Regions from separate parts of the Pseudomonas sp. MDV22-iso1 genome, predicted to be linked through region 3. Evidence: riboswitches for the same ligand, from Rfam matches in the RefSeq annotation. Region 3 holds a riboswitch; each other region holds the start of a gene.

Region 1 (10,311 bases), on a different contig from region 3:
CATTTGCACCAGCAGCGGCGTTTCGCGAGGGTCCAGCCAGTTGAACAACCGGGAAATATCCGCCTGATCCATGGCCGTGCAGCCCGCCGTCGGGGCGGTGGGGGCGCGCCAGATGTGGAAGAAAATGCAGGATCCGGCGCCGGGCGTCGCCGGGGTGTTGTGATCGATGACGATGCCTTTGCGGTACAACACATCCTCATTGCGCATGTGTTCGGAACTGCTCCAGTCCTTTGAAACCGCCGAGCCATCGACCAGTTCGTTGTAGCGACTGGATTGGCTGTCATCCACGCATTCGGTGGCCGGCGTGAGGGCGAGGTAGGGCAGTTTTGTCTGCGCAACCGGATCAAAGCCGAACGCTGTTCCGAGCTTGAAGACGCCGGCAGGCGCTTTCCCGTCGCCTTCGCGTTTGACCGGACCTTCGCCGGGTTCAAAAAGTCCCTTGCCCCAGGCCATTCCGCTTTTGCCGAGCACCACCGCAAAGGCGTCGCCGGACTTTTTGAAGGTGCTGCCGTCGCGCTCATAACGCTGGGCGCTGCCCTGGATGTCCTCCCAGTTTTTCGACGTGACCACTATCAACTGCTGGCTGGCGTCGACCACATCGCGGGTCGCCAGGGGCGTGATGAGGAAATCCATGACCTCTTTTTTGGCGACCTCGCCCGCGTAGGTGAAATGCCACCACTCTTTCGAATACCCGCTAAATCCTTCTTTTTCCATCGCACGGGTCAAGCGCTGCCGATTGGCCTTCGCCGTTGCGTTGATCGTCGGGTTGTCAGGGTGAGCGCGCTCGTCGAAGCAATCGAAACCGGTGCCCATATCGACCCCGCCGTCATGCCAGCGCTGCTCGTAAGGCGCCGTGCAATCGACCGGTGCGGCCACGGGCGTCCATTTGTTGGCAGGCAGCGCCTGCGGCCCGGTCAGGGTCAGGTCCACGGTTGAGCCTTTGGAATGCCCCGACACCCGCGCCACATAGCCCAGGCGCCAGAAATCCTGCTTGTCCACGCGGGGGTAGAACTCGGCCTTGCGCGGATCCCCCGGTTCGGTCGCGAACCGGCCCATGTCCGCCACGGCGCGGCTCGGGCGATAGCAATCGAAAACCTTCAAGCCATAACCCTCGGCGCGCAAAGCCGTCTGCACCCGGGCGAGCGCCTTGGCCGTGTCCACCGTCAGCAGGCACTCGGCGGCGTCATATCCGGCAAGCGGATGACCGGTGAAGTTGTGAGCGCTGGCGTAGCGGACATCCTGCTCGATGCCGGGATCGATCGTGCGCAAATAGACCATGTGATCGGGCCGGTTCTCGGCACCGGCCATGGTCGCGAGGGCGAGGCCCAGCAGTAGCAGCGAGGAAAAATGTGAGGTATTCGGGCGCATGGTCAGGGTGGCTTCCGGTGGATATGATGGGCCGCTTGGCTCAGTGGAGCTTAGCCTTTGCAACGAATTCAAGGAGATATCAATGGACGCATGGACACTGCACTGGCTGGAAGCTTCGGGAAACCTTGACGACTTTCGAACCGAGGTGATTGGCGAATTCGCCGCCGCTTACCAATCCATTTCCCGGCTGATGCCAGCGCCACGGCTGGATATCCTGATCCAGACGCTGCCCGGCGAAACCATCCCGGAAATGGGCCTTGTCGGGCGAGCCGTTCGCAGCACCCTGTTTTCGATGACCCTCGATCCCGACAACCCGAACTTCCTCGCAAGCCTGCGCAACGGCACGCTGCACCGACAAATCATCCATGAGGTTCATCATTGCCTGCGCATGGCCGGCCCCGGCTACGGCTGGACACTGGGTGAAGCCTTGGTCAGCGAAGGGCTGGCGGGCCAGTTTGTCGGTCATGTGCTCGGTAGCGAGCCGGAGCCTTGGGAAAGAGCCGTCACACCGGCCGAGCTCCTGCAAATACCAATAGAGCCGCAGACCCTTGACTCAACGCATTACAACCACAGTGAGTGGTTCTTTGGGTTCGGTGCTCACCCGAGATGGCTGGGCTACACCTTGGGCTATCAGATGGTTGAACAATGGCTGGCATCGACAGGCGACATCGATGTCGCCACCTGGATCAATGTCCCCGCGCGCACCATCATTGACTCAGCCATTGAGGCGCGGCGGGGATCACTGGAAACCTGAGTTTTCAGCAACAGGCTTGCCGCCATCGCGGGCAAACCACGCTCCCACAGGATCCAGGCACAGCACAAAATCCTCAGCCAGCCACAATCCCTGTAGGAGTGAGCCTGATCGCGATGAGGCCAGAACAAACCACCGCATCATCACCTACTGCTGCTGATCCCCAAACACCGGCCGGAAAAAGCTGCGTTCATAACTCAGGATGCACTTTGTCTCTTCGGCGTACTTGAAGGCCGCGATGCACGCCGCGTCCTTCATGGAGTCCTGCCGGTAGCGCTCGTAATCCGCAAGGCTGGGAAAGGTGAACATGGCCATGGCGATGTTGTTGGCGCCCTCGGACGGCAGGAAGTAGCCGTGATGCTGTCCGCCGAATTTCTCCACCAGTGGAATCCACAAGTTTGCGTAGTGTTCGAACGCCTTGATCTGGTAGGGATCAAGCACATACCTCAGATAGCAAGTGACCACGTTTTTTCCTCTTGAATTAGGTGCCCTGGCAGGCACTCATTGCCGCAACGGCTGGCTCTGTATACGTCATCCCTGAAGATGAGTGATCAGGGTGCAATAGATTCACGAATCGCTGCAATGGTCTTCTCCGGCGCTTCTTCCATTAACCAGTGACCGGCGCTCAGCAGGACACGGAACAAGTCGTGAGCCTGCCATGGGTCTTTACCTTGAAAACCTTTTCGCCCCCGCGACACATGCAATCACTGCAACGGTCACGCCCAGCATGCCCAGGCTGACATGTTCATGCAGCAGCGTTGCCGCCAGTGCCAGGCCGAAAAACGGCTGCAATAATTGAAGTTGGCCGACCGCGGCGATGCCGCCCTGTGCCAGCCCGCGATACCAGAAAACGAAGCCGATCAACATGCTGAACAGCGACACGTACGCCAGGCTGAACCACGCGGGCATGGTTACTCCCGAGAAGGAGGTCGGCGCCAGCCACCAGGCCAGTGGTGCCATCACCGGCAGCGACAGCACCAACGCCCAGCAGATCACTTGCCAGCCGCCGAGTGTTCTGGACAACTTCGCTCCTTCGGCATAACCCAGCCCGCAGGCGAGGATCGCCAGCAGCATCAACAGGTCTCCGATCGGCGACGCGGTGAGTCCCTGGGACAACGCGAAGCCCACCACCAGCAGGCTGCCCAGAATCGAAAACAGCCAGAACACCGGACGCGGACGCTCGCCACCGCGCATCACGCCGAACACCGCCGTGGCCAACGGCAGCAGGCCGACAAAGACAATCGAGTGTGCCGACGTTACGTACTGCAACGCCAGCGCCGTCAGCAACGGAAAGCCTAGAACGACGCCCAAGGCCACGATAGCCAAGGGCAACAGTTGCGACCGGGCAGGGCGCTGCTCCTTGAACACCAGCAACAGGCACACCGCCAGAACGGCGGCGATGCTGGCGCGGGCAACCGTCAGGAAGACCGGGTCAAATTCCAGAACGGCGACCCGCGTGGCAGGCAGCGAACCGCTGAAGATCAGCACGCCGATAAATCCGTTGAGCCAGCCGCTCGCGGTCTTTTCCAGGGGAAGGTGTTGCAGGTTCGATGCGCGTTCCATTTCGTCAGTCTCACATTTGCAGAACGCCATCCTAAGGACGAGAATAAAGACAATCAAAAAATTGTCATGGATACATCCCGATGCCCCGATCCCGCTACAAATCACTGGTCGATGCGTTTGCCGCCGATATCCGCGCCGGCCGATTGCTGCCGGGCACACGGCTGCCCACCCACCGTGAACTGGCGAGCCGTGAAGGGCTGGCGCTGGTAACGGCCAGCCGCGTCTATGGCGAGCTGGAGGCCATGGGCCTGGTCAGTGGGGAAACGGGCCGGGGCACGTTCGTCAGGGAGACCTCGTTGCCCCCCAACCTTGGTATCGATCAGCAAGACGTGGCCGCCGGCATGATCGACCTCAACTTCAATTATCCGTCGCTGCCGGGCCAGGGTGATTTGTTGCGCAGTGGCCTGCGCCAACTGGCGGCGGGCGGCGATCTGGAGGCCTTGTTGCGCTATCAGCCACACGCGGGGCGCTTGCACGAGCGCGTGTCGGTGGCGCGGCATTTGGGCGCTCGGGGGCTGACGGTCGGGGCCGAGCAGGTGCTGATGGTCAGCGGGGCCCAGCACGGGTTGGCGGTAACGATGATGGCTTTTCTCAAGCCCGGCGACGTGATTGCCGCAGACGCGCTGACCTATTCCGGTTTCAAAGTGCTGGCCGAAGCACTGCACCTTGAAATCGCACCGATTGCTGCCGCTGAAAGTGGCCCCAATCTCGATGCGCTGGAAAAACTCTGCCGCCGTCGGCGCGTGCGGGCGGTGTACACCATGCCGACGATGCACAACCCCTTGGGCTGGGTAATGAGCGCGGAACAACGCGAACACTTGGTAGCCCTCGCGCGCAAGCATGACCTATTGATTATCGAGGACGCTGCCTATGCTTTTCTGGCCGAAAACCCGCCGCTGCCCGTGGCGGTATTGGCGCCGGAGCGAACCGTTTACGTCTCTGGTTTATCCAAGAGCATCGCCACCGGCTTGCGCGTGGGTTTCGTTGCCGCGCCGATCGAAAAAGTCGCCGCCATCGAACGAACGATCCGGTCGACCACCTGGAACACACCGGGTGTGATGACGGCCATTGCCTGCGCCTGGCTCGACGACGGCACCGTCATGCAGCTGGAGGAGGAAAAGCGCCGGGATGCCCAGGCCAGGCAGATCGTCGCGGCACGAGCGCTGGACGGTTTGCGTTGCGTCACCCATCCGTCGTCGTATTTCCTGTGGCTGCCGCTGTCGGAGGACGCCAGGGCGGATCAGATCACCAAGGCGTTGATGGAAGAAAATATCGCCGTTTCAACCGCCGAACCCTTCGCCACTTCGGTGCACGTACCCCATGCGATTCGCCTGGCACTCGGGTCGGTGGATATCGATACGCTCAAGGCGGCGTTGGCGAGGGTGAAATGGATGGTGGAGGCGTATTCCTGATCACGGGCGTGCGTCGAAGCTGCCGAACCCACCACTGTCCCCTGTAGCAGCTGCCGAGCCTGCGAGGCTGCGTTCGGCTGCGCAGCAGTCGCAATCCGGGAGATACGGTTTACCTGAAAGAATGCGGACCCAGGATTTACGACTGCTTCGCAGCCGAACGCAGCCTCGCAGGCTCGGCAGCTGCTACAGGTTTTGCGGTTGCTGCAGATGCGCAAGATCAGGCAACCGGAGCACTGCGAAACCGCAGAATCCGCGCACCGTCATAAGGATCAATCAGATAGTGCGCCTGCACCCCAAATGTGTCCTGCAGGCGTTGCGGAGTCAGCACTTCAAACGGATGACCCAACGCCACCAGCCGGCCTCGCTCCAGCACCGCCAGGCGATCACAGCCGAGTGCCTGATTGAGATCGTGAAGGGCGATCACCGTCGTCACCGGCAGCGCATGCACCACTTGCAAAATCGCCAGCTGGTGCTGGATGTCCAGGTGATTGGCCGGTTCGTCCAGCAACAGAATCTGCGGGCGCTGGGCCAGGGCGCGGGCGATGTGCACGCGCTGCCGCTCACCCCCCGACAGGCTGCGCCAGGTACGGGTTTTCAAGTGCGTGGCATCGACATCATGCAGCGCTTGCTGGACGATCGCGTCGTCCTCGCGCGACCACGGACGCAACGCCGACAGCCAGGGCGTTCTTCCCAGTGAAACGGCATCGAGCACACTGATCGAATCATCGGTATCCGCCTGCTGCTCAACCACAGCAAGGATCTGCGCGACCGTGCGGCGCGACAAGTCCTTGAGGCGCTGTTCACCCAGCCGGACCTCGCCCCGAGTGGGCACCCGCACACCCGCGAGCAGCTTGAGCAGGGTGGATTTGCCCGAGCCGTTCGGCCCGACGACACCCAGGGTTTCTCCGCGCCGAATGTCCAGTTGGATGTCGTGCAGCAGCTGCGCATCACGGACATCGAAGCCCAGCCCCGTACAGCTCAATACAGACTCACCGGCACTCATCGCGCATTCCTCCGACCGACCAGGATCAGCGCGAACACCGGCGCACCCACCAGGGCGGTAATCACCCCGACCGGGATGACCTGGCCCTTGATCAACGTCCTCGACAGCACGTCAGCGGCAATCAGGAACAGCGCACCTCCGAGCGCGCTGTAAGGCAGCAAGCGCGCATGTCGAGTCCCCAGCAGCAGGCGCACGGCATGGGGAATCACCAGCCCGACGAACCCGATGGAGCCGACAATCGACACCATCACCGCCGTCACCAGCGCCGCGCACCCCACCAGCAAAAACTGCACCCGGCGTACCGCAATGCCGAGCGACGCAGCGGAGTCGACACCAAACGTGAAGGCGTCGAGCGCTCGCCGGTGCCACAGGCACACCGCGAGACCGAGCAACGCCACGGGCACCGACAACCACACCGATGGCCAGCGCACGCCACTCAGATTGCCCAGCAGCCAGAACATGATGCCGCGCGCCTGTTCGGAACTGGCCGACTTGGTGATCAGAAACGCCGTGAGCGCATTGAACAATTGCGAGCCGGCGATTCCCGCCAGAATGATCTGCCCGGTGCCACTGGACGATCCGCTGACACGCGCCAGCAGAATCACCAGGGCAAAGGCCGCAACCGCGCCGGCGAATGCCCCGGCGGACAACGAAACCGCGCCAGCCCCCACACCCAGCAACGCCACCAGCACGGCACCTGTGGACGCGCCGGCGGAGATGCCGAGCAGGTAAGGATCAGCCAACGGATTGCGCAACAACGACTGCAGGATCACCCCGCAAGTCGCCAGCCCGGCGCCACAGGCAGCGGCCACCAGGGCGCGGGTCAGGCGGTAGTTCCAGACGATGCCTTCGTCGATGGGATCAAGCACATGCCCGGCCGCCCACAGCTTGTTGGCCAACACCTGGAACACCACGCCCGGCTCGATCGGCGTTTCACCAATGGCCACGCCAGCGATCACTGCCAGCAGCAGTGTCACGAACGCCAGCAGCGTGCGAATCAACGTCCTGGTCATTGCGGCAGGTCGTAGCCATTGATGGCGGTCGCCAGTGTTTCAAGGCCATCGAACATTCTGACGCTGGCCTGCATCGCCATGGCGTCGAGGATAATGATCCGGTTGTTTTTCACCGCGTCCATGTTGCGCGTCACCGGGTCACTGCGCAGGAATTGCAGTTTCTTTTCATGATCGTCAGCAGGGAATCGTCGGCGGTCCATACGTGCAATCACCAGGAACGTCGGGTTGGCCTTGGCGATGGTTTCCCAGCCCACAGTCGGCCATTCCTCGTTGGACTCAACGACGTTGCGCACGCCCAAGGTGTTGAGCATGAAATCCGGGATGCCCTTGTGGCCGGCGACGTACGGGTCGATGTCGAGGCTGGCGCTGGAGAACCAGAACAGCGCGCTGGTGTGCTTCAGGTCCTTGTTCTGCACCGTGGCCATCGACTTCGCCAGGCTGGCCTTGAGTTCGGCGTTCAACTGCTCGCCGCGGCCCTGAACATCAAAGATCTGCGCCAATTGGCTGATGCTTTTGTAGATGCTGTCGATGCGAAACGCCTCCAGCCGCGTGCCATCGGCGCCGACCAGGTTGTCTTTGGCTTCGCAATCGGAGGGCATCAGGTAGGTCGCAATATTCAGCTCATGAAACTGCTCGCGAGTGCCCACTGCGCCTTGCGGACCGACCATCCATTCCAGCTCCACCGCCACCAGTTCAGGACGTTTGCCGATCACCGCTTCGAAACTCGGCTCGTTGTCGGCCAGGCGTTCGATCTTGTGGTTCTCGGCTTTGTACGTGGCCAGGACATCGTTGAACCACAGCGATGTGCCGACCAACTTGTCGCTCAAACCCATGGCATAGAGCATTTCAGTGCCGGCCTGGCCAATGGTCACGGCCCGGACAGGCGCGTGCTGGAACGTCAGCGTGCTGCCGCAGTTTTCGACGGTGAGGGGGTACTGAGTCGGGGTCGCCTGGGCGAGGGCACAAAAACCCAGGCCCGAGAGGAGGGTGGCGAAGCGGGGCAGCAGCATGGGGCGATCTCCATTTGAACCGTACAGGGAAGCCGAGGTATACGGTCTGGAAACACATCATCGAACGCTGCTGCAAAGGCAGTGCAAGGCCGATCACCGAAGTGACGCACGCGGCAAGGATGTCCTTCCCGGACACCCCGCCGGTTAGTGATTTGCTTGGCCGGCAGGTCTCCTGACTGATGCGTCATCGCCTGGCCCCGGCCTTCCCGGGGATGATCCCAGTGGCGTTCGTGGAGCAGGCTCAGCATCTACAGTTGCGGGGGCAGTTCCGTTTGATGCTGTGTGAGCATCACGGATTCCCTATTAATCCCATGTGGAAACCGGCGGCGGCATGGTAGTCGATCAGACCGTCCGAGGGGAACCTGTCTAACCCCGATGCACCCAGATCCACTGTAGGAGCAAAGCGTGCTCGCGATGGCGTCCTGACAACCAAGCCACATCCCCCAGATGCTCCCGGATTAACTGTAGGAGTTAGCCTGCTCGCGATGGCGACCTGTCAGGCAGCAAGTTTCTCCCATATGTACACCGATCAAACTGTGTGTGGCCTGCCCGGCGATGGCGCCCTCATAGCCGGTCGATATTTGCTGATGTACCCGATCAAACTGTGGGAGCTGGCTTGCCAGCGATGGCGGCCTGATCGGCGGTGAGATTGTTGCTGGTGTACATATCCATTTCTGCGGTTACGGCGGCTATTGGTTTCGCCCTTACGGCGAGTCACTTGGAAAAGCGCCAAGTAACCAAACGCTCTTGCCCCTTTCGTCCGGTGCCTCGCCTGGGCTCGGCATACCCTCGCTCCGGTCCTGCTCCGTGGGCCCGCCGCCATCGGCCATCCATGGCCGGGGGCGGCTAACCCGGCATCCTTGCCGGGTTGCCCACTGCGCAGAACCTGCGCTCGGCCTTACGAGGGGGCAAGAAGATCAAAAGCAAATCAAAAGCAGATCAAGTGCAGATCAAGTGCAGATCAAAAGCCGACCGAACTGCGTTTTTTCCAGGTATTGGGTGCGTTCGCCGTAGGCCTCAATCACTCACCTTGATCGCCTCAACATCCCCCAAAGCGCTGTAATGCTTACGCAGCTTGCGCAGTTCCCGACTGCCCATTTTGTCCAATGACAACGTCGCGTTCTGTGCCTCCTGAGTGGCTCGAATCAACTCGTCGATTTTCAGATGCAAGATATCGTTGTCGCGGTTTTGGGTGTTCTGGATGAGGAAGACCATCAGGAACGTGATGATCGTGGTGGAGGTGTTGATGATCAGTTGCCACGTGTCGTTGTAGTGGAAATAGGGACCTGTGAGCGCCCATACGATGATCAGGACAATGGCGGTGAGGAAGGTTTTTGAGCTGCCGGCTCGATTGGAGAGTGCCTGGCAGAATTGTGCGAATTTCATGAATGCCTACTCTTGCGATGGTCAGTGATAGACCGCAGTGATTCTTTGAAATTCTTTTTACTTCTCCTTTGTCCGTGAGCGTTTTCCTCCCGTGTATCCGAGGGCTCACGTCGCTCATCATTTTGTTGGAACTCCTTTCAACGTCGCTCCGTCATCTGAACTGAGGGGGGCTGCGAGCGCTCGTGGCGTACCCGATAACGCTTTTTTTGAACAGCGAGGGACGTCATGAATAGTTCAGACAGCAGGACTGACGGTCAGACCGATCGTCAGGACTCCGGAAGACCGGAAGCCGATTTTCAACATTTGAAGGAGGGCGTTACCGAGGCCCTGGGTGATGCGCGCCAGCAAGCGGATGCGCAGTTCGGGCAGTACCGTGATACAGCGGCAGACCAGATCGAGGCACTGGCCCAGGGGGCTAAATCTTTCGTCTCCGAGATTGAAAGCAAGGACACGCTCGGCATGTCCGATTACCTGGCCGACATGGCCGAGTCCATGAGCGGGCTGGCCGGTAATCTGCGTGGCAAAAGTGCCGAACAGCTGCTGCACGATGCAGCCAATCTGGCGCGCAGCAACCCCACGCTGTTCATTGCCGGCAGTGTTGCCCTGGGCTTCGGCCTGTCGCGATTCCTGAAAGCGGGCACGTCTGCGGCCTATACCACCACCCGCGACAGTGACCCCGCCATGGGCAGCTCCAATCCTCCTTCCGGTGGTTTCGGGGCGCAGCGACCGTATGAAACGTCTGTCCCGCCACGCACCGATTCGGGTGCTGGTTTGGCCACCGGCATCACGCCAGCCTCGCCAAATG
Region 2 (10,311 bases), on a different contig from region 3:
GACGAAACGGTCGCAAATGCGGTGCTTCAGGGCTGGACTGGGCGAAACCGGTGGTGTTGAGAATCACCCCGGCGTCGACCTCATCCAGCCAATCCTCGACCGCCGCCAGGCAGCCGGGCTCTTTCAAACTGGCCAGCGCAATCGGCAACGGGTTTAACCCCGCTGCCTGCAAGCGCTGGCAGAACACATCGATAAACGCGGTGTTCGCCGCCTGTAAATGCGAGCGGTAAAACAGCACGGCGGCGACCGGCTGATCGGCTTGCCAATCGGCTTGCCAGTCCTTCAGATCGGCGGGGCTTTTATGAGGGTGGTAGATGGCCGTGCGCGGCAGGGTTTGCGGCTCGGACCAGGCGTAATCGCGCCCCAGCCAGCGATTGGCCAGGCAGCGGAAAAAGTCCAGCGCGTTGCTCAGGCCACCCTGGCGCAAAAACTGCCAGAGCCGGTCACGGTCGCCGGCAGCCACTGTGCTCAGGTCGCTGAGTTCCGGGTCGGGGCGATCATCGCCGGGCACCAGGATCAGCTGCACCCCTTGCTCGGACAACTGCACCAGCCGCTCGACGCCATAACGCCAGTAGCCGATGCCGCCGTGCAGCGAGATCAGGATCACCTTGGCATGGCGCAGCACTTCGTCGACATACAGGTCGACCGAAGCGTGATTCTGCACCTGCATCGGGTTGGCCAGGCGTACGCTCGGGTAATCGTCGGGCAGCTGCTGCGCCGCTTCGGCGAGCAACGCCAGGCTGGAGTCACCGCTGCACAGGATCACCAGCTCGGCGGGGGTTTGTCCAAGGTCGGCAATGTTGTCATCCGAGACGAATCCGCCGGGCTGAGTCCTGAGCAGGTGCATGGGTTAAACGCTGAGCGCAGCGCGCAACTGCGCTTCAAGTTGAGCAGCGTCCAACGCCTGGCCGATCAACACCAGACGCGTGGTGCGCGCTTCGTCAACGCCCCACTGACGGTCGAAGTGCTTGTCGAAACGCGTGCCCACGCCCTGAATCAGCAGCCGCATCGGCTTGTTCGGAATCGCCGCGAAACCTTTGACTCGCAAAATGCCGTGCTTGACCACCAGTTGGGTCAACGCGTCCATCAGCAGGCTTTCGTCGGCTTGCGGCAGTTCAATGGAAATAGAGTCGAATGCGTCGTGATCGTGGTCGTCTTCACCTTCATGGTGGTGATCGTGGTGGCTGTGGCGGCTGTCGATGTGTTCTTCGGAACCGGCGCCGAGGCCGATCAGCACATCCAGCGGAACGCGGCCGCTGCTGGCTTCGATGACCTTGACTGCGGGCGGCAGTTCTTCGGCGACTTCGAGGCGCACACGGGCCAGGTCTTCAGGGCTGATCAGGTCTGCCTTGTTGAGGATCACCAGGTCGGCGCTGGCCAACTGGTCGGCGAACAATTCGTGCAGCGGCGACTCGTGATCCAGGTTCGGGTCGAGTTTGCGCTGGGCATCGACCTGGTCCGGGAAAGCGGCAAAGGTGCCAGCCGCCACGGCCGGGCTGTCGACCACGGTAATCACCGCGTCAACGGTGCAGGCGCTGCGGATTTCCGGCCACTGGAAGGCTTGCACCAATGGCTTGGGCAGTGCCAGCCCGGAGGTTTCAATAAGGATGTGGTCGAGGTCACCACGACGGGCAACCAATTCGCGCATGACCGGGAAAAATTCTTCCTGGACGGTGCAGCACAGGCAACCGTTGGCCAGTTCATAGACGCGGCCGTTGGCTTCTTCTTCGGTGCAGCCGATGGCGCACTGCTTGAGAATTTCACCGTCGATGCCCAGCTCGCCAAACTCGTTGACGATGACGGCGATGCGCCGGCCCTGAGCGTTGTCGAGCATGTGCCGCAGCAAGGTGGTCTTGCCCGAGCCGAGGAAGCCGGTAACGATGGTGACGGGGAGTTTGGCCAGTGTTTTCATCGGATGCCCTTTGGCAAGGTGGCGGGCATGCGGGACGACAATCGCTGCGACAGGTGCGCGCGCGGAAGAGTTCGCCACCGGATCACCCCGCCCGGTTGTAGTGAGAATCTGTTTCGAGGCAGGTCTCCTGGCTGACGGCGTGCCTGGCGGTTTCGCCTGGCATTCGCTGCGCCTTCCCGCGAACCCGTTGGACAGGGTTTGCAGTGGCGTGGCAGCGAACATCACCGTTCACAGTTGCGGGGGCAGCCGCGGCTTGAACCGCGTTCCCTTCTTAGCTTCGGTAAATACCGAAGAACCTCGAAAGCGCAAGGCTACGCATGGTCTTGGGGCCGGTCAATGTTCGTGAGGCAACACGGCCCCTGTGGCGAGGGGATTTATCCCCGTTGGGCTGCGCAGCAGTCCTGCTCTTTTTAAGGTTTCTGAAGGGGCCGCTTCGCGACCCAACGGGGCGGTGCGACGTTTCGCTGAATCCCCTCACCACAAGTAAACCCCAGACATTCGATACCGAGTTGAGAACCCTTGCCAATTGACGCCAAACCCCCGCCCATGCTCTCCTACACGCCTTGTTACGGGTGCCCTTCACAGGGTGAAACGGGAAACCGGTGAATCATGTGCTTTACTCAAGGCCATGTCAGTCCGGTGCTGCCCCCGCAACGGTAAGCGAGTGAGGAATCGAATCCACTGTGCCAGCAGTTCGGCATGGGAAGGTGATTCTTGCAGGTTGAGGCGAAGCCCCAGCCCCTCGTGAGCCCGGAGACCGGCCCGCAACACACAGTGATTTTCACCTTCACTGAATAACAAACCCGCGGTGGGCGGGCGCTGTTGCATCTCTGCGTGCCCGATTCGCAGGGATCTTCCATGCGCTCTATTCACCCGCTGACAGACCAGAGGGAAGCGCCATGTCGACCATCAGCACCACCGGCAGCAACACCGCCAGCACCACCACGACCCTGACCCAACGCCTGACCGCCGCCTTGTGTGCGTCGATCCTGGGCGCATGCCTTGTGTACTTTGCCGGGTTCTCCCACATCGAAGCGGTGCACAACGCCGCCCACGATACCCGTCACAGCTCCGCATTCCCGTGCCATTGAGACCTGCCGACATGATCAAGCGTATTGCGCAAACCGCAGGGTTCACCGGGCTGCTGGCCGCCCTGCTGCTGACCCTGCTGCAGAGCTTCTGGGTAGCTCCGCTGATTATGCAGGCCGAGACCTACGAAAAATCAGAGCCTGCCGCGGTAGAAATCCATGAGCATACCGGCACCGCCATGGCCGCTCATGCCCACGATGCCGAAGCCTGGGAGCCGCAAGACGGCTGGCAGCGCGTGCTGTCCACCACCGGTGGCAACCTGGTTGTAGCGGTTGGTTTCGCCTTGATGCTCGCTGGCCTCTACACTCTGCGTGCGCCCAATAGCACCGCGCAAGGCTTGCTGTGGGGACTGGCCGGTTACGCCACGTTCGTGCTCGCGCCAACCCTGGGCCTGCCGCCTGAATTGCCCGGCACTGCCGCTGCCGACCTGGCGCAACGCCAGATCTGGTGGATCGGCACCGCCGCCTCTACCGCCGTCGGTATCGCATTGATCGTGTTCAGCCGTCACTGGCTGATGAAAGTCCTGGGCGTGGCGATCCTGGCCGTTCCCCACGTGATCGGCGCGCCGCAACCGGAAGTGCACTCGATGCTCGCCCCGGAAGCGCTGGAAGCTCAATTCAAAATCGCTTCGCAGTTGACCAACGTCGCGTTCTGGCTGGCCCTGGGCCTGATCAGCGCCTGGTTGTTCCGCCGCAAAGGTGAAGGCCAATACCGCGCATGACCCATGCCAGCACAGCGCAGACACTCGTGGTCGGCCTGGGCTGCCAACGCGGCTGCCCTGTCAGCACGTTGCGGGCGCTGCTCGATCAGGCTCTGCAGGCTCATCAGATTGAATTTCACCAGATCAAGGCACTTGCCAGCATCGACCTGAAACGTGATGAACCGGGCCTGATCGCACTCGCCGAACAGCTGGAGCTACCGATCGTGTACTTCAGCAGTGAGCAGTTGGCGGGTTATCACGGGCAGCTCAGTCATCATTCAGACATCGCCTTTGAGCGCACGGGTTGCTATGGCATCGCCGAAAGCGCCGCCCTGGCCCTCGCCGAACAGCTGGCTGACGCACCGGCAAAGCTGCTGATTTCGCGACAAAAATACGCTCAGGCGACCCTCGCATTGGCGTGTGCCGCTTAAAATCTTCGATAATCCCCACCCCGATCATGAGCAATCTTCATCTGAAGGTGTGCCTCGCCCCTTTTTTCACAGGATACGACGATGACCGTCTTCTTCATTGGCGCAGGCCCCGGCGACCCGGAACTGATCACCGTCAAAGGCCAGCGGCTGATTCGCAGCTGCCCGGTAATCATCTATGCAGGATCTCTGGTGCCCGCTGCAGTCTTGGAGGGGCATCACGCCGAAACGGTGGTGAACAGCGCCGAACTGCATCTGGAACAGATCATTGAATTGATCAAAACCGCCCACAGCGAAGGCAAGGATGTGGCGCGGGTGCATTCCGGTGATCCGAGCCTGTACGGCGCGATTGGCGAACAGATCCGCTACTTGCGTGAGCTCGACATCCCGTTTGAAATCATTCCCGGCGTGACCGCAACCGCGGCTTGCGCAGCGCTATTGGGAGCCGAACTGACGCTGCCGGATATCTCCCAAAGCGTGATTCTGACCCGTTATGCCGACAAGACCGTGATGCCCGCTGGCGAAGAACTCGCCAGCCTGGCGCAGCACAAGGCGACCATGGCGATCCATTTGGGGGTCAATCACCTTGAAAAAATCCTCGCCGAATTGCTTCCCCATTACGGCGCCGACTGCCCGATCGCGGTGATCCATCGCGCGACATGGCCGGATCAGGATTGGGTGGTGGGGACGATTGAGGACATTGCCGGGAAGGTTGAGGCGAAGGGGTTCAGGCGTACGGCATTGATTCTGGTGGGTCGGGTGCTGGGGAGTGATCAGTTCAGCGAGTCATCGCTATACCGTGCGGGGCATGCACATTTGTATCGCCCCTAAGATCAAAACATCGCAGCCTTCGGCAGCTCCTACAGGAGAGCTCATTCCCCTGTAGGAGCTGCCGAAGGCTGCGATCTTTTAGCTTTACCCATAAAAAAACGGCACTCACGGGTGCCGTTTTTTCATTTCGCAGCGAACGCCTTAGTAGTAGGCGTTTTCTTTCTGCGTGTGGTCGGTAACGTCCCGCACACCCTTGAGCTCGGGAACGCGCTCGAGCAAGGTGCGCTCGATACCTTCACGCAGGGTGACGTCCGCCTGGCCACAGCCCTGGCAGCCGCCGCCGAACTTGAGAACGGCGATACCGTCGTCAACCACGTCTATCAGGCTGACCTGACCGCCGTGGCTGGCAAGCCCCGGGTTGATCTCGGTCTGCAGGTAATAGTTGATCCGCTCGTTGATCGGACTGTCGGCGTTGACCATTGGTACTTTGGCGTTTGGCGCCTTGATGGTCAGCTGGCCGCCCATACGGTCGGTGGCGTAATCGACAACCGCATCATCCAGGAAGGCTTCGCTGAACGAATCGATGTAGGCCGTGAAGCTTTTCAGCCCCAGAGCGGTGTCTTCAGGCTTTTCTTCGCCCGGCTTGCAGTAAGCAATGCAGGTTTCGGCGTACTGGGTGCCAGGCTGGGTGATAAAGACGCGGATGCCGATACCCGGGGTGTTCTGCTTGGACAGCAGATCGGCCAGGTAATCGTGTGCGGCGTCGGTGATGGTAATAGCGGTCATGGAAACTCCTCGCAGGCTTGGGCGCAGTTTACGCCAATCAACGCGCCGCACAAAGTCCTAGTATTTTTGTCGGGAAAGCGTCGGGGCCGTCTCTGTGGCTGTCGAGTCATCAACTCGGGCTTTAAGCCACCGATAGCTGCGTTTTTCCACCCATTCGTAACTGGCCCATGAACCCACGCCGATGGCCAGCACGCACACGGCAAACATCACATAAGGATTCACGCCATAACGTTGCGCGACGAAACCACCGGCGGACAGCACCAGCACGTGCATCAGGTACACCGAGTAGGAACAATCGCCCAACAGTTTCAGCACCCGATTGTGTTCGAAGTACCGTTCCAGCGACATGCTCGCCATCACCAGCACCGCGCTGGGCAGGCCCCAGGTCAACAATCGGGGTTGCGGTGCAAGGTGATAGATCGCCAGCAATGCGCCCCCAATACTTAACAGCGGCAACCACAAGCCGGGTTTGATCCAGCCACGACGGTAGATCATGCCGATGGCGATCCCCAGCAAAAACTCATAGACAATGTCTGAACGATAGAACTCACTGATCCAGCCATACCCCGTCCACGCCTGGCACACCGCAAACAGCAGCGCCGCAACGATCATCAACCTGACTTGCAAGCGAAACAACAACGCCCAGGCAAACACCACGTAAAAGAGCATTTCGAAGTTCAGCGTCCAGCCGACATTCAGCGTCGGATAAATCCCGTAGCCGCCGGGGTTTTCGGTAGGAATGAACAACAGCGACAGCAGGAAGTGCGACCAGTCGACCGTCTGATCCGGCAACACAGGCTGCGCGAACACCACCACCAGTGCCATGAGCACCGTGTATAGCCAGTACGCCGGAACAATGCGAAACAGCCGATACAGCAGGAATCGACCTGGCGGTAGCGATTTGCCCTCGGTGGACAGAAAAATCACCAGACCACTGATAACGAAAAACACATCCACGCCCACCGCACCCTTGTCGATGAAAAACTGCCCCACCGGGCCGCGGGCCTGGAAGTCGAAGAAAATCTGCATGAAATGGTGGCCGACCACCGCCCAGGCCGCGAGTGCACGCAATGCCTGCACTGAAATCAACATTGATGGCCCTCCGATCTAAAAATCCACCACCTCCCTGTTGCAGGAGCAAAGCTTGCTCCTGCAGGTATCAGCGGTGCTTGATAGATCGGACACCCGCCACCGCTCAAAGGTCGATCAAAGATTCTCGTACCGATTCATATCCAGCACGCCCTCCTCCAACGGGTCGGTTTCATGCACGTAGCGGCTCATATCGTGGAAGTAGAACCAGAACTGCGGATGGCTGCGACGAATCCCCCAACGCTCGACGATTTTCTCGAAGCGATTGGCGTCCTTGGCATTTTCCATGGCGGCAACGAACGCCGGCACCTGATCGGCGGGAATGTTGAACATGAAATTCGGATAGCTGCTGAGCACGCCCGGGTAGATAGTCAGCGTATCGAGCCCCGGCTGATAGCGCAGCGATTCCCCCAGCAGAAACGCCACATTGCTGTGCGCCCGGTTGCGCAGCAGGCTGTAAACCGCACGTTTGCCACTCGCGGTTTCGATACGCAGCATCGTCGCCTCCGGCAATTGATCGATCACCCTCAACCCCGCCGCCGGACGGGACGTCAGGTTACTCAAGGCCTGTTCGGCATTCTGTAAATCAGGATCGATGTTCGGGCGCGAGCAATACGCACCGTCGCAGCGATTGATCGGATCGGGGCTGGCATTGAGGTCGCCATACCGGGCCAGCAACTGCATGGAAAAATCGCGCTTGGGGTCTTTTGCGTCAAGCTTCAGCGCGGTGTCTTTGTCATTGTCGATGGACTCGTAATCCAGCCACATCTTGATTTTGCCGCCGTTCTGATACCAGTCATCCAGGTAACCCTCCCGGGAATCGGCCGGCATCAAGCGCAGGAAGTTCTGCTCCGCACCGTTACGAATCAAGTCGAAATACAGCCGCGTCTGCGCCTGATGGCTGACATTGCCGAATACGTCAAAGTTAACCGCCAGCTGATAATAGGTGCGCTCCAGCAACGGGAAGTCGAACAGCCACATCGTCTGAGGCACTTCGCCGATCAGGCCCTTGTTCACCGAAGCGCTGTCGAAATGCCGGAAGATACTCAGCAATGCATTGTCGTTTCCGGCCCACAAGGTCGACCAACTCGGCGCCGGCGCATCGGCGTAGCTGTCACGGCGCAACGCCTCGTACTCGTTACGCTTGTTGCGGTAGTCATGCCACAGGGTCAACACGCTGCCGACGTCATCGTTCTGCCCCGGCATTGCCAGTAAAGGCGTGGCCTGGCCGCGATAATTCGGGTCGGTGATGTAGAGGTCGTGTTCCGGCGCCTGGAACATTGCCCAAAAGTTATCGCGAATCACGTCGGTGGCGATCTGGCCACGACAAACCGGCCCACGAATGAACGTGCGCACAAAGTATTCAGCGTTATCGAGCATGAACTGATAGCGCGCCTGCGCCGGAATCGCTTCGAAAGTGGAGAACGGATTGGCTCGACGTTTCGGCCCGTAACCCGGCAATGCATTGACCTGCCAGTCACCGCTGTAGAACAGGGTTTTGACCCGCGCCATCTTCGCCGCACTCAACGGGTAGGTGATGTGGGTCTTTTGCACAATGACGCCCTGCACAGGCCACAGGCGGTAATACACCTGAGTCCCTGGATCGTCATTGGGACGGCGTGTCTGGATCAGGTCAATGGGCTGTCCGGTAGGCGTACGCGAGCGCACCCACTGGAAGAAATGCCCCGGTTCACCGTCTTTGAAGTAAACGTGCGCCAGAAACCAGTGCTCGAACAACCACCGCCCCACCAGGCTTTCCCGCGCACCAGGCGCATTGAGCAGGTTCTCCCATTGCACCACCTGTAACGCTTCCTGCGCCGACGGCACCAGGCCTTGCTCATCGATTGGCGCGCCGGAGGCCAGCCAACGTTGCAAGGTCTGGTATTGCTGGTCAGTCAGGCCCGTAACCGCCAGCGGCATCCCCTCTTTCGGATGAACGCTGGCGTAACCAGCGAATTCGGACGGCATGGCACACATGTTTTGTCGGTTCATGCCGAGCACGATGTCTTGCGGCAACTTCGCATTGGGCTGCAATGGGGTGTTGTGGCCCAGCTCCAGCATCCTCGCCATCAACGACGCCTGACTGGCCTGGCCGTCGAGCACCGGATAGAAACCCTTCTGCTGCCAGGCGTGTTGACCAAAGGCGTCATAAAACAGTCGGGTCGGCGCGGCTGCGCTTCTGCGTTCGCCATCGTATACCGGGGCCTTTGACGCGCCCCGTGCTGCGCCCTCGCCGCTGCCCAGGTTGAGCTGACAAGCGGCGTCATTGCAGGCGTGGCAGGCCACACACTTTTCAGTGAAGATCGGTTGTATGTCCCGACTGTAGGAAATGGCCGGGGATGATACAGGTGCAATGACTGGACCTTGCGCCTCGGCGCCCCAGCTTAAACACAGCACAATCATGCTGATGGCGACGCGATACGACATGTCCCTGGTCCCGATCATGAAAAAACGCCGCGATTCTACCGGGCTGTGCCCACCACCAACATGAGCGATATTCATGCAAAACCACGGCATGCTCTAAAAGCGCACAGGTTTGCTATGATCCCGGCCCTTCGTAATGGTCTTTCCGAGTAGTCCACATGTCCGATCGTAGTGTTCGCCTTCAAGCTCTCAAGCACGCCCTCAAAGAGCGCATCCTGATTCTCGATGGCGGCATGGGCACGATGATCCAGAGCTACAAGCTCGAGGAGCAGGATTACCGTGGCAAACGATTTGCCGACTGGCCGAGCGACGTCAAGGGCAACAACGACCTGCTGGTGCTGACCCGCCCGGACGTGATCGGCTCAATTGAAAAGGCTTACCTGGATGCCGGCGCCGACATTCTGGAAACCAACACTTTCAACGCCACCCAGGTTTCCCTGGCCGACTACGGCATGCAAGGCCTGGCGTACGAGTTAAACGTAGAAGGTGCGCGCCTGGCCCGCAAGGTCGCCGACGCCAAGACCCTGGAAACCCCGGACAAGCCGCGCTTTGTGGCCGGCGTGATCGGGCCGACCAGCCGCACCTGCTCGCTGTCGCCTGACGTGAACAACCCCGGCTACCGCAACGTGACCTTCGATGAGCTGGTGGAAAACTACACCGAGGCCGCCAAAGGCCTGATCGAAGGAGGCTCCGACCTGATTCTGATCGAAACCATTTTCGACACCCTCAACGCCAAAGCGGCGATCTTCGCCGTACAGGGAGTGTTCGAAGAACTGGGCTTCGAACTGCCAATCATGATTTCCGGCACCATCACCGATGCCTCTGGCCGCACCCTGTCCGGCCAGACCACCGAAGCGTTCTGGAACTCCGTGGCCCACGCCAAGCCGATCTCGGTCGGCCTGAACTGCGCCCTGGGTGCCAGCGAGCTGCGTCCGTACCTGGAAGAACTGTCGAACAAGGCCGGCACTCACGTATCGGCGCACCCGAACGCCGGTCTGCCGAACGAATTCGGTGAGTACGACGAATTACCGTCGCAGACCGCCAAAGTCATCGAGGAGTTCGCGCAAAGCGGCTTCCTGAACATCGTCGGCGGTTGCTGCGGCACCACGCCG
Region 3 (10,311 bases):
AGCGCCGGTCCGGTGGTCACCCCGGCATGAATTTCATAACCACTGACGGCAGCGTCTTCCAGCATCAGACGCCCGCGCACATTGCGCAGTTGCTTCTCTTCTTCGAGCTGGGTTTCGAACGCCAGCAAACCCAAACCGGCACTTGAACCCGGCGCGCCCTCGAGGCCCAGCGGATCATGCACCTGCTCACCGAGCATCTGCAGGCCACCACAGATCCCCAGCAATTTCCCGCCATAACGTAGATGCCGGGCGATAGCGGTGTCCCAGCCGTTGGCGCGCAGGAACGCGAGGTCACTGCGCACGCTTTTCGAGCCGGGGAGAATGATCAGGTCAGCGGGTGGAATCGGTTGGCCGGGGCCAATGAACTGCAGATCAACCTGGGGATGCAGGCGCAGCGGGTCGAAATCGGTGTGATTGCTGATGCGCGGGAGAACCGGCACCACGACTTTCAACACCTGCTCTGCCTTATCGGTCTGACGCTGGTCGATGCCGTCTTCGGCTTCCAGGTGCAAGTCCATCACATAGGGCAGCACGCCGATCACCGGTTTGCCAGTGCGCGCCTCCAGCCAGTCCAGGCCGGGCTGCAACAACGCAATGTCACCGCGAAAGCGATTGATGATGAAGCCCTTCACACGCGCCTGTTCGCTGGCGGACAGCAATTCCAATGTGCCCACCAGATGCGCGAAAACGCCGCCACGGTTGATGTCGGCGATCAACACCACCGGGCAATCGACCGCTTCGGCAAAGCCCATGTTGGCAATGTCGCCGGCGCGCAGATTGATCTCGGCCGGCGACCCCGCCCCTTCCACCATCACCACCGGATACGCCGTGCTCAAGCGAGCATGGGAGGCGAGTACGGCTTGCATGGCGATGGCTTTGTAGTCGTGATAGGCGACGGCATTCATGGTCGTCACCGCCCGTCCATGGATGATCACCTGGGCGCCGGTGTCGCTGTTGGGTTTGAGCAGCACCGGGTTCATGTCGGTGTGGGGTTCCAGATGGGCAGCCTGTGCCTGCACCGCCTGCGCACGCCCGATCTCGCCGCCATCGGCAGTCACTGCACTGTTCAACGCCATGTTCTGTGGCTTGAACGGCACAACACTTACACCCTGGCGCACCACCCAACGACAAAGCGCCGTCACCAGTGTGCTTTTACCGGCGTCCGATGTGGTGCCCTGCACCATCAACGTAGTCATTGCGTTTCCTTGACGAAGGCTTGGAGCGATTGCTCCAGCCGGACCCAGTCTGCTTCATCCGCGGGCAAACCGAATCGCAGGCTGCTGTTGTGGGTGAACAACCGCAGCAGAATGCCGCGCCGGGCCATGAATTCATGCAGCTCTGCAGCGCGCTCGATCATCAACCACTGGAACAGCGCGCAACCGCCATGGGGCGCAAAACCATACTGTTCAAGCAACTGCGCCAGGCGTTTGCCTGCTTCGTCCGTGCGTTTACGCTGGCGAGCATGACCTTCGGTATCCCGTAAGCACGCCTGACCGAGCACCCGGGTCGGTCCGCTGACCGCCCACGGCCCCACCTGCTCCGCGAGTAATTTGAGCAGCTTTCGCTCGGCCAGGACGAACCCCAGCCGCACACCGGCCAGACCGAAAAATTTGCCGAAGGAGCGCAATACGATCAATCCGACTTGATGGGCGTACGGTGCCAGGCTGAGATGAGGTGTGTTGTCCATGAACGCCTCGTCCACCACCAGCCAGCCCCCTCGCTGTGCCATTCGCGCATGCCAGTCGAGCAAGCGATTGGGCGTCAGACTCAATCCTGTGGGGTTATTCGGGTTGACCACCACCAGCACATCCAGATTGTCGATATAGAAGTCGACCTCCTGTTCAAGTACCTCGCGCACGATATAGCCGCTGCGGCGCCACGCTTCGGCATGCTCGGCGTAACAGGGCGACAGCACCCCGACCTTGCCGGAGCGACGTAAACGTGGGAGCAGCTGTATCGCCATTTGCGAGCCGGCTACGGGCAGCACTTGAGTAGCCCCGTAATAATCGCAGGCTGCCTGTTCGAGACCATCATCAGTTTCGGGCAAGCGTGCCCAGGCCCGCAAAGGGATCTCCGGGACCGGAAACGGCCAGGGCGCGAGCCCACTGGACAGGTCGAGCCAATCCGCTTCGGCGATGCCGTACTCGAGCGCCGCCTTGCGTAAACGGCCACCATGTTCAAGCATAAAATTCAGCACCCACGCAGAGAATCAACAGCCACAACCATACCCCGCGCTGGACCAATTGCCAGCCTCGATCAATGGAGTCGGCACTCGCAGGCTCACCTTCACCCAGTGGCGGACGCTGATGCAATTCACCGTGATAGATCGCCGCCCCGCCCAACTCGACCCCGAGCGCGCCAGCACCGGCCGCCATCACCGGACCGGCGTTGGGACTGTCCCAGGTCGGCCCTTGGGTGCGCCAGCATTTCAACGCCAGTCGGGTTTTCCCCAACAGGGCGTAAGTCAGGGCGACCAGCCGCGCCGGAATGTAATTGAGGACGTCGTCTATCTTCGCCGCCGCCCAGCCAAAGCGCTCGAAGCGTTCGTTGCGATAACCCCACATGGCGTCCAGGGTGTTGCTCAAACGGTAGAGCACCACGCCCGGCGCGCCGGCCACGGCAAACCAGAACAGCGCAGCAAACACCGCGTCACTGCCGTTTTCCAGTACGGATTCTGTCGCGGCGCGAGCGACTTCGGTTTTATCCAGTTCGCTGGTCTGGCGACTGACCAGATACCCCACGCGATTGCGCGCTTCTTCCAGATCATCGCTGCGCAGGGCCTTGGCCACGGGCTCGACATGCTCGCCGAGACTGCGCATGCCGAGTGCGCAATAAAGCGCGAGAATCTCCACGATCCAACCGACATAAGGCGCCCAGGAAAACGCCGTGGCCAACAAGGTCAGCGGCAGCACAGCGATTACCCAGGCGGTCACGCCATGGCTGCGCCAGCCGCGTCCACCACTGTTGAAACGTTGCTCGATGCGGTCGGCAAATCGGCCGAACGCCACCAGCGGATGCCAGCGTTTGGGTTCACCCACCAGCGCATCCAGCGCCACGGCGGCGACACTCAACAACGCCACACTCATTGATTCACTCCCCACACATTTTCATACAGCAATTCGCTCAGCGGACGCGCCTGCGCCCAACCTTCGAGCACCAGCATTGGCGCCGGATAAAACGCTTTCACCGGGCCCAGGCACAACACGGCAACCGGTTTGGCGCCTTCGGGCATGTCCAGCAAATCCGCCAGGGCCCGGGGTTCGAACAGCGACACCCAGCCCATGCCCAGCCCTTCGGCACGAGACGCCAGCCACAGGTTCTGGATCGCGCAGGACACTGAGGCGAGGTCCATTTCCGGCAAGGTCCGACGGCCGAAAATATGCCGCTCACGATCGTCCATCAGGGCGGCAACCAGCACTTCGGCACAGTCGTTGATGCCTTCGACTTTGAGCTTCATGAACTCGTCGGTGCGCTCGCCCAGGGCTTCGGCGGTGCGAATGCGCTCTTCTTCCACCAGCGATTGAATCTGGCCACGCATGACCCGGTCGCTGATGCGAATGAAACGCCAAGGCTGCATCAAGCCGACACTGGGCGCCTGGTGGGCGGCCTGTAGCAAGCGTTTCAGCTGTTGGGGCTCGACGGTGCCACCGCTGAAGTGGCGCATGTCGCGGCGCTCGGCGATGGCTCGGTAGACCGCATCGCGTTCGGTTTCAGAAAATGTGTTGTCGGTCATGTCCTGTTCGCTGGCAAGCCAGCTTCCACAAGGAGCAGGTGATCAACCGTGGAAGCCGGATTGCCCGCGATGGCTACTTCACGGTCAGGCGCAAACAGCGCAGCAATGGCGGACGGATTCGACGGAAAATAAAAATGCACGTAAGAAGCCGTCATCCGCCCCTCACGATAAACCGCTTCGGCCCCGCGCCCACCGTTCGGGCTCAGCCCACGGGCGATCGGTTGCAGCTCGGTGCTGGTCAAAGAGTGGTGATAGGTATGCCCGCGCAGTGAGCCTTCGGGCAAATCGACCGCTTGCAACGCCAGCGCCGCCAGTCGCTTTTGCATCACTGCATCTCCCGCCAACAAGCCGACCAGCTCCGCGCGCGTGCCATCGACATCGGTCAATGAGTCGAGCAGGTACAGCATGCCGCCACACTCGGCCAGCAGCGGTTTACCAGCGCTATGATGAGCACGAATCGCATCCATCATCGAGGTGTTCTGAGACAGCGCTACATGGTGCAATTCCGGATAACCGCCTGGCAGATACAGGCTGTCCGCTTCGGGCAAATGGGCGTCCCGGATCGGCGAGAAAAACAGCAATTCGGCACCCATGGCCCTCAGCAAATCCAGGCTCGCGCCATAGGTGAAAGCGAACGCTTCATCACGGGCCACGGCAATCCGCACGCCCGCCAGCAAAGGCTCGGCGACGATCACATCCGGCGCAGCAAATTCCACGGCCGGGGGCAACGCGACTTCGCAACTGCCGGCCAGTGCATCGGCGGCGGCATCGAGGCGCAGATCCAGGTCGTTCAATTCACCCGCTTGCACCAGGCCGAGATGCCGGCTCGGCAATTCGATCCCGGTTTCCCGGGACAATGCGCCGTACCAACGCAACCCTTCCGTCAGGCTGCCTTCGAGCAATTGCGCATGGCGCAAGGTACCGACCCGATTGGCCAATACGCCGGCAAACGGCAAGTCCGGCTGATAGCGCGCCAGCCCCAAGGCCAGCGCACCAAAGGTCTGCGCCATGGCCGTGCCGTCGATCACGGCCAGCACCGGCACACCGAAATGCCGCGCCAGATCGGCACTGGACGGCGTGCCGTCGAACAGCCCCATGACGCCTTCAATGAGGATCAGGTCAGCCTCACCCGCGGCTTCCCACAGGAGTCGACGGCTGTCCTGCTCGCCAACCATCCACATGTCCAGTTGATAGACCGGCGCACCGCTGGCGCGCTCGAGAATCATCGGGTCCAGAAAGTCCGGGCCGCACTTGAACACCCGGACCTTGCGCCCCTGATTGCGATGCAAACGGGCCAGTGCAGCGGTGACGGTGGTCTTGCCCTGACCGGACGCCGGCGCGGCGATGAGTACCGCGGGGCAATGACGGGGTTGATTCACAATTCGACGCCTTTTTGCGCTTTGATCCCGGCCTGGAACGCATGCTTGATCACGCCCATTTCAGTGACGGTGTCAGCCAGTTCAATCATTTCCGGCTTGGCACCGCGCCCGGTTACCACCACGTGCTGCATCGGCGGGCGGGCCTGCAAATCGCTAAGTACCTGATCGAGGTCTAGATAGCCGTGCTTGAGCGCGATGTTCAACTCGTCCAGCACCACCAGACCAATCGACGGATCGCGCAACAATTCACGAGAAACGGCCCACGCCGCTTCGGCAGCAGCAATGTCACGCTGACGGTCCTGGGTTTCCCAGGTGAAACCTTCGCCCATCACATGAAAACGCACCTGCTCCGGAAAGCGGCGGAAGAACAGTTCTTCACCGGTGCTGTTACGCCCCTTGATGAACTGCACCACACCACACTGCATGCCATGCCCCATGGACCGGGCAAGCATGCCGAACGCCGAGCTGCTTTTGCCCTTGCCGTTGCCGGTGAGCACCAGCAGCAGGCCGCATTCATTCGGGGAGTTGGCGATGCGTTCGTCGATCACGGCTTTTTTGCGCAACATGCGCGCCAGGTGGCGTTCGTCGCGATCAGGGGTATCAGTCATGGGGAAGCTCTCCGTTGGGGCTGGATAACGGCGGGCAGGCACAAGAATAGACGGCAAAAAGCCTGGCATCGCCCACCGTGATGCCGCTGGATGGATCAGGCCGGTCTCCGGGCTCATGAGCGGCTTGACGCCGAACTGCGCGCCTTCCCATGCCGATAATCGACACAGTGGCACAAGGCGCAGTTTTTACTCATTTACCGTTGCGGGGGCAGCGCCGGGATCGCGAAGCTTCGTGCAACAAAGCGATCACTCACCGGCTTCCCTGTTTCACTCTGTCGACGACGTCACAGAGCACCTGAAACAAGCCGCGAAGGTTAGAGGGTTGGGGGTGGAGCGTCAATTAAAGACGGGACTTGTCTGCGCGATTAACTGCCGCAGATCGTTTGATTGATTGTGCCCTGTTGAACCATCGCACATTTGCGCTTCTCTACTGATCAGGTCAATGCATTCAAAGGGAAGATCAGCATGCGCAAACTCCAATTCGTTCTCGTCATCGCGCTCGCCGGAGGTCTCGTCGCCTGCGGTGAGACCTCCAGCCTGCAAGTCTCCGACGGCACCGGTCCGTCACCGAAGTTGCCAGAACCGAACAAGACCCTGATACCGACGGTGAACATCGCCCCGGCCGTTGGCTGGGCTGACGGTGCCAAACCGACAGCCGCGGCCGGCACGCAGGTGGCCGCATTTGCCGAAGGGCTCGATCACCCACGCTGGCTCTACGTGCTGCCCAATGGTGACGTGCTGGTGGCAGAAACCAACGCGCCGCCAAAACCCGATGATGGCAAAGGCATAAAAGGCTGGGTCATGAAGACCGTCATGGGACGCGCGGGGGCTGGTGTCCCCAGCCCGAACCGCATCACGCTGTTGCGGGACAAGGATCACGACGGCATCGCTGAAACCCGCACCGTGTTTCTGGAGAACCTGAATTCGCCCTTTGGCATGACCCTGGTCGGCAATGACCTGTATGTCGCCGACACCGACCGCTTGTTGCGTTTCCACTATGCAGACGGCGACACGGCGATCAAATCGCAACCGATCAAAGTGGTCGATTTGCCGGGTGGCACGCTGAACCACCACTGGACTAAAAACGTTATCGCCAGCAAGGATGGCAGCAAGCTTTACGTCACTGTTGGCTCCAACAGCAACGTCGCGGAAAACGGAATGGACAAGGAAGAAGGTCGCGCGGCCATTTGGGAAGTGGATCGCGCGACAGGCAATCACCGTATTTTCGCTTCCGGCCTGCGCAATCCCAACGGCATGGCCTGGGAGCCGAATAGTGGCGCGTTATGGACCGCGGTCAACGAGCGTGACGAAATCGGCAGTGACCTGGTGCCGGACTACATCACCTCGGTCAAGGACGGTGCCTTTTACGGCTGGCCGTTCAGCTATTACGGCCAGCATGTAGACGTTCGCGTTGAGCCACAAAACCCTGATCTGGTGGCCAAGGCGATTGCTCCAGATTATGCGGTAGGCCCACACACCGCCTCCCTCGGCCTGACGTTTGCGCAAGGCAACACACTGCCAGCCCAGTTCAAGGAAGGCGCGTTCATTGGCCAGCACGGCTCATGGAATCGCAAGCCGCACAGCGGTTACAAAGTGATTTTCGTGCCGTTCAGCGCGGGCAAGCCTACTGGGCAGCCGATCGATGTGCTGACTGGCTTCCTTAATGAAGACGAAAAAGCCATGGGCCGGCCAGTGGGTGTGGTGATCGATCAGCAGGGTTCATTGCTGGTGGCAGATGACGTAGGGAACAAGGTTTGGCGGGTGTCGGCAGTTAAATAAGGTCAAAAAAAATCGCAGCTTTCGGCAGCTTCCGGGGACGTAGGTTCGTCCAATCAGATACTGCAGTCAGCTGCGATTTTTTTATTCAACGTAATCTTTTTGGGCGCAACGGACGCCTGTTACGGATTGCGTGCCAGGTGTTCCGGCTGCAGGACTCGCTTGGCGCTCAGGTATGCCTTCTGCCAATAAGCCTTGGACAGGCTGTCCAGCTTCACCGTACCGCCAGTGGCTGGCGCATGAACGAAGCGGCCTTCACCCACATAGATCCCGGCATGGCTGACCTGGGAACCACCGTTGGTGGCGAAAAAGATCAGATCCCCGGTTTGCAGACCTTCCTTGCCCACGCTGGCGGCCTGCATGCCGATCATCTCGCGGGTGGTACGCGGCAGGGTAATACCGGCGACATCATGGTAGACGTAGCCAATCAGTCCACTGCAATCAAACCCCGAGTCCGGCGTGTTGCCGCCCCAGCGATAAGGCGTTCCCACCAGGCCCAACGCACGAAACAGCACGTCTTCCGCCTCAGGCGAAAAAGGTTGGGCAGGACCAAATACGATGGGAGCGCGAATAACCGGCGCGGCTGGCAGTGGAGTGCGGCTGGCGCAAGCGCTGAGCAACGCTGCGAAAAGCAAGAGAGTGAGGCGGGCCGACGTCGTCATAAGCAGAACATCCTGATCTGGCTGCGGCTATTTCCACCGGAAAGGCAGAAAAGAAAACCGCCTGCGCGTAACGCAGGCGGTTTGCCATCAATAATAGATCAGGATTCTAGACGCTATACGGCAAACTTCAAGTAAGACTTTAAGTTCACCTTACAAACTGTGAGCTTACTTGCGCGCCGTGACCACAGTTGGAGCCATCGCGAGTGCGCGCTTGGCTTCAATGAAGGTTTTGCTCCAGTAGCTGTCGCCCAGGCTATCAACCCGAACACCACCGCTGCGGCGGCTGCTGGAGTGGATGAACTGGTCATCGCCCAGGTAGATACCGGCATGGCTGACGCGACCGCGACGACCATTGGTGGCGAAGAACAGCAGGTCACCTGGCTTGAGATTGTTACGCGAGACCAGCGGAGCATCAACGTTGATCATTTCGCGAGTGGAGCGCGGCAGGTTCATGCCGGCCTCTTCACGAAACAGGTAGCCGATGAAACCACTGCAATCGAAACCGGCTTCAGAGGTACCGCCGAAACGGTAACGGGTACCGATCAGGGACATGCCGCGTTCGAGGATGCTGTCGGCCAGAACCGGAAGCTGGTACGACTTGCCATCAGCAAAGGTCGCCAGTTCTTTTTCGGTGGCCATCTCTTCCAGGTATTGAACGGAAGAAGCTTGGGCGGTGATAGTGTTTTTGAACTGCTGCTGCTGCTGCTGTTGCTGCTGCTGTGACGTCTGCTCGGAAACTGGAGAGTGAGCAGCGCAACCGAACAACAGGGTAACGAGTGCGAGAGGCACGAGGGGTGCGAAGCGATTTAGCATGGGCACGACCGTGGCTGATAGTTGTAAAGAAGCCGAGACTATGCCCGCTATCATCCTCATTTGCAAATTCAATCGAACTTTATGTGACTTTTCGGTTTCGCGTTTACATCTAAGCGCTAAAGCCCCATTTAGACACTCTCGCAGCCTGCAACGCGTAGGAAAGCGGAATTTCTGCCGCCTGAAATGCGCCGAAAGCCTTGCAGGACGGTGGTTTTACCAACCCAGAGTTTCTTTTAGAAACGGAATTGTCAGCTTGCGCTGAGCCTGAAGAGAGGCCTGATCGAGTCGCTCGAGCAACTCGAACAGCGCACTCATGCTGCGGGTACCGCGGGTCAAAATAAAATGCCCGACTTCATCCGTCAGGTGCAGGCCGCGACGGGAAGCACGCAACTGCAATGCGCGCAATTTGTCTTCATCGGAGAGCGGACGCATCTGGAAGATCAAGGCCAGCGTCAGCCGGGATTTAAGATCCGCCAGCTTCACCGGCAATTCTCGGGGGGACGTCGACGCGGCGATCAACAGGCGCCGGCCGCTGTCGCGCAGACGGTTGAACAGATGGAACAGCGCCTCTTCCCAATCGGCACGCCCGGCGACCGCCTGCAAATCATCCAGGCAGACCAGTTCGTATTGTTCGAGGTTGTCGAGGATTTCGATGCCGCGATCCAGCAGCTCTGCCAACGGCAAATACACCGCCGGCTCGCCCAACTGTTCGAAGCGCAAACAGGCGGCTTGCAACAGGTGCGTACGCCCTACCCCGTCCTTGCCCCACAGATAGATCAGGCTTTCAGTCCAGCCGGCGTCGGCTTCGCAGAGCCGCTCGACATAGCCGAGTGCAGCGGCATTGGCGCCTGGGTAGTAATTGATAAAGGTGGCGTCATCACGCAGACGCACACCTAGGGGCAGCTGAATCGGTTTCATGCTGACTGAACAGTTCCAAGGAACCGTTAGTGGCCTCTGTGTAAAGTTTGCGAAGTTTATACCCGTGACGCTGGCCGCACAATGCGACAGACCACAAGCAAAATCAAAGGTTTGCGTTAACGCACTGGTTTTGTGACAGTTTCTTTGGCGGTGAATGCGACAGCCACCCAGCGAATGCGCACCCGCCCGGCATGTGACCGGGCGAGGCGTCATGAACGATCCGTGGACGTTAAAGCTGGGGCTCGTCTTCGCCGCCGTAGATGTCCGAATCCTTATACAAATCATGCATATGGCGCACAAGCACCATGATCACCGCGGCCACCGGCAACGCCAGTAGAATGCCGGTGAAACCGAACAGTTCACCCCCCGCCAGAATCGCAAAAATCACCGCGACCGGGTGCAGGCCGATTCGGTCTCCCACC

Evidence for each region. Region 3 has a riboswitch for cobalamin ahead of cobO (cob(I)yrinic acid a,c-diamide adenosyltransferase). Riboswitches for the same ligand answer to the same signal wherever they lie in the genome.
Region 1: another riboswitch for cobalamin. It lies ahead of AC3ZVB_RS14220 (ABC transporter substrate-binding protein); the one in region 3 lies ahead of cobO (cob(I)yrinic acid a,c-diamide adenosyltransferase).
Region 2: another riboswitch for cobalamin. It lies ahead of cobW (cobalamin biosynthesis protein CobW); the one in region 3 lies ahead of cobO (cob(I)yrinic acid a,c-diamide adenosyltransferase).

What each region holds. Positions count from the first base shown of each region.
Region 1 covers NZ_JBYVMF010000011.1:1,862-12,172, forward strand. Annotated here, with positions in the region: gene AC3ZVB_RS14185 (M15 family metallopeptidase) at 1-1,368, opposite strand, end outside; gene AC3ZVB_RS14190 (DUF2268 domain-containing putative Zn-dependent protease) at 1,451-2,122, shown strand; gene AC3ZVB_RS14195 (NIPSNAP family protein) at 2,267-2,584, opposite strand; gene AC3ZVB_RS14200 (DMT family transporter) at 2,786-3,682, opposite strand; gene AC3ZVB_RS14205 (aminotransferase-like domain-containing protein) at 3,763-5,094, shown strand; gene AC3ZVB_RS14210 (ABC transporter ATP-binding protein) at 5,312-6,097, opposite strand; gene AC3ZVB_RS14215 (FecCD family ABC transporter permease) at 6,094-7,110, opposite strand; gene AC3ZVB_RS14220 (ABC transporter substrate-binding protein) at 7,107-8,120, opposite strand; cobalamin riboswitch at 8,266-8,460, opposite strand; gene AC3ZVB_RS14225 (low affinity iron permease family protein) at 9,138-9,506, opposite strand; gene AC3ZVB_RS14230 (hypothetical protein) at 9,732-10,311, shown strand, end outside.
Region 2 covers NZ_JBYVMF010000007.1:158,187-168,497, forward strand. Annotated here, with positions in the region: gene cobN (cobaltochelatase subunit CobN) at 1-847, opposite strand, end outside; gene cobW (cobalamin biosynthesis protein CobW) at 851-1,912, opposite strand; cobalamin riboswitch at 2,013-2,227, opposite strand; cobalamin riboswitch at 2,466-2,692, shown strand; gene AC3ZVB_RS11050 (CbtB domain-containing protein) at 2,812-3,003, shown strand; gene AC3ZVB_RS11055 (CbtA family protein) at 3,015-3,722, shown strand; gene AC3ZVB_RS11060 (cobalamin biosynthesis protein) at 3,719-4,132, shown strand; gene cobM (precorrin-4 C(11)-methyltransferase) at 4,214-4,960, shown strand; gene nfuA (Fe-S biogenesis protein NfuA) at 5,102-5,686, opposite strand; gene AC3ZVB_RS11075 (acyltransferase family protein) at 5,744-6,778, opposite strand; gene AC3ZVB_RS11080 (fatty acid cis/trans isomerase) at 6,893-9,202, opposite strand; gene metH (methionine synthase) at 9,358-10,311, shown strand, end outside.
Region 3 covers NZ_JBYVMF010000001.1:333,598-343,908, reverse strand. Annotated here, with positions in the region: gene AC3ZVB_RS01585 (cobyric acid synthase) at 1-1,196, opposite strand, end outside; gene cobD (threonine-phosphate decarboxylase CobD) at 1,193-2,185, opposite strand; gene cbiB (adenosylcobinamide-phosphate synthase CbiB) at 2,178-3,086, opposite strand; gene bluB (5,6-dimethylbenzimidazole synthase) at 3,083-3,733, opposite strand; gene AC3ZVB_RS01565 (cobyrinic acid a,c-diamide synthase CobB) at 3,730-5,112, opposite strand; gene cobO (cob(I)yrinic acid a,c-diamide adenosyltransferase) at 5,109-5,720, opposite strand; cobalamin riboswitch at 5,802-6,034, opposite strand; gene AC3ZVB_RS01555 (PQQ-dependent sugar dehydrogenase) at 6,186-7,499, shown strand; gene AC3ZVB_RS01550 (C40 family peptidase) at 7,619-8,158, opposite strand; gene AC3ZVB_RS01545 (C40 family peptidase) at 8,324-8,971, opposite strand; gene hda (DnaA regulatory inactivator Hda) at 9,185-9,889, opposite strand; gene AC3ZVB_RS01535 (AI-2E family transporter) at 10,119-10,311, opposite strand, start outside.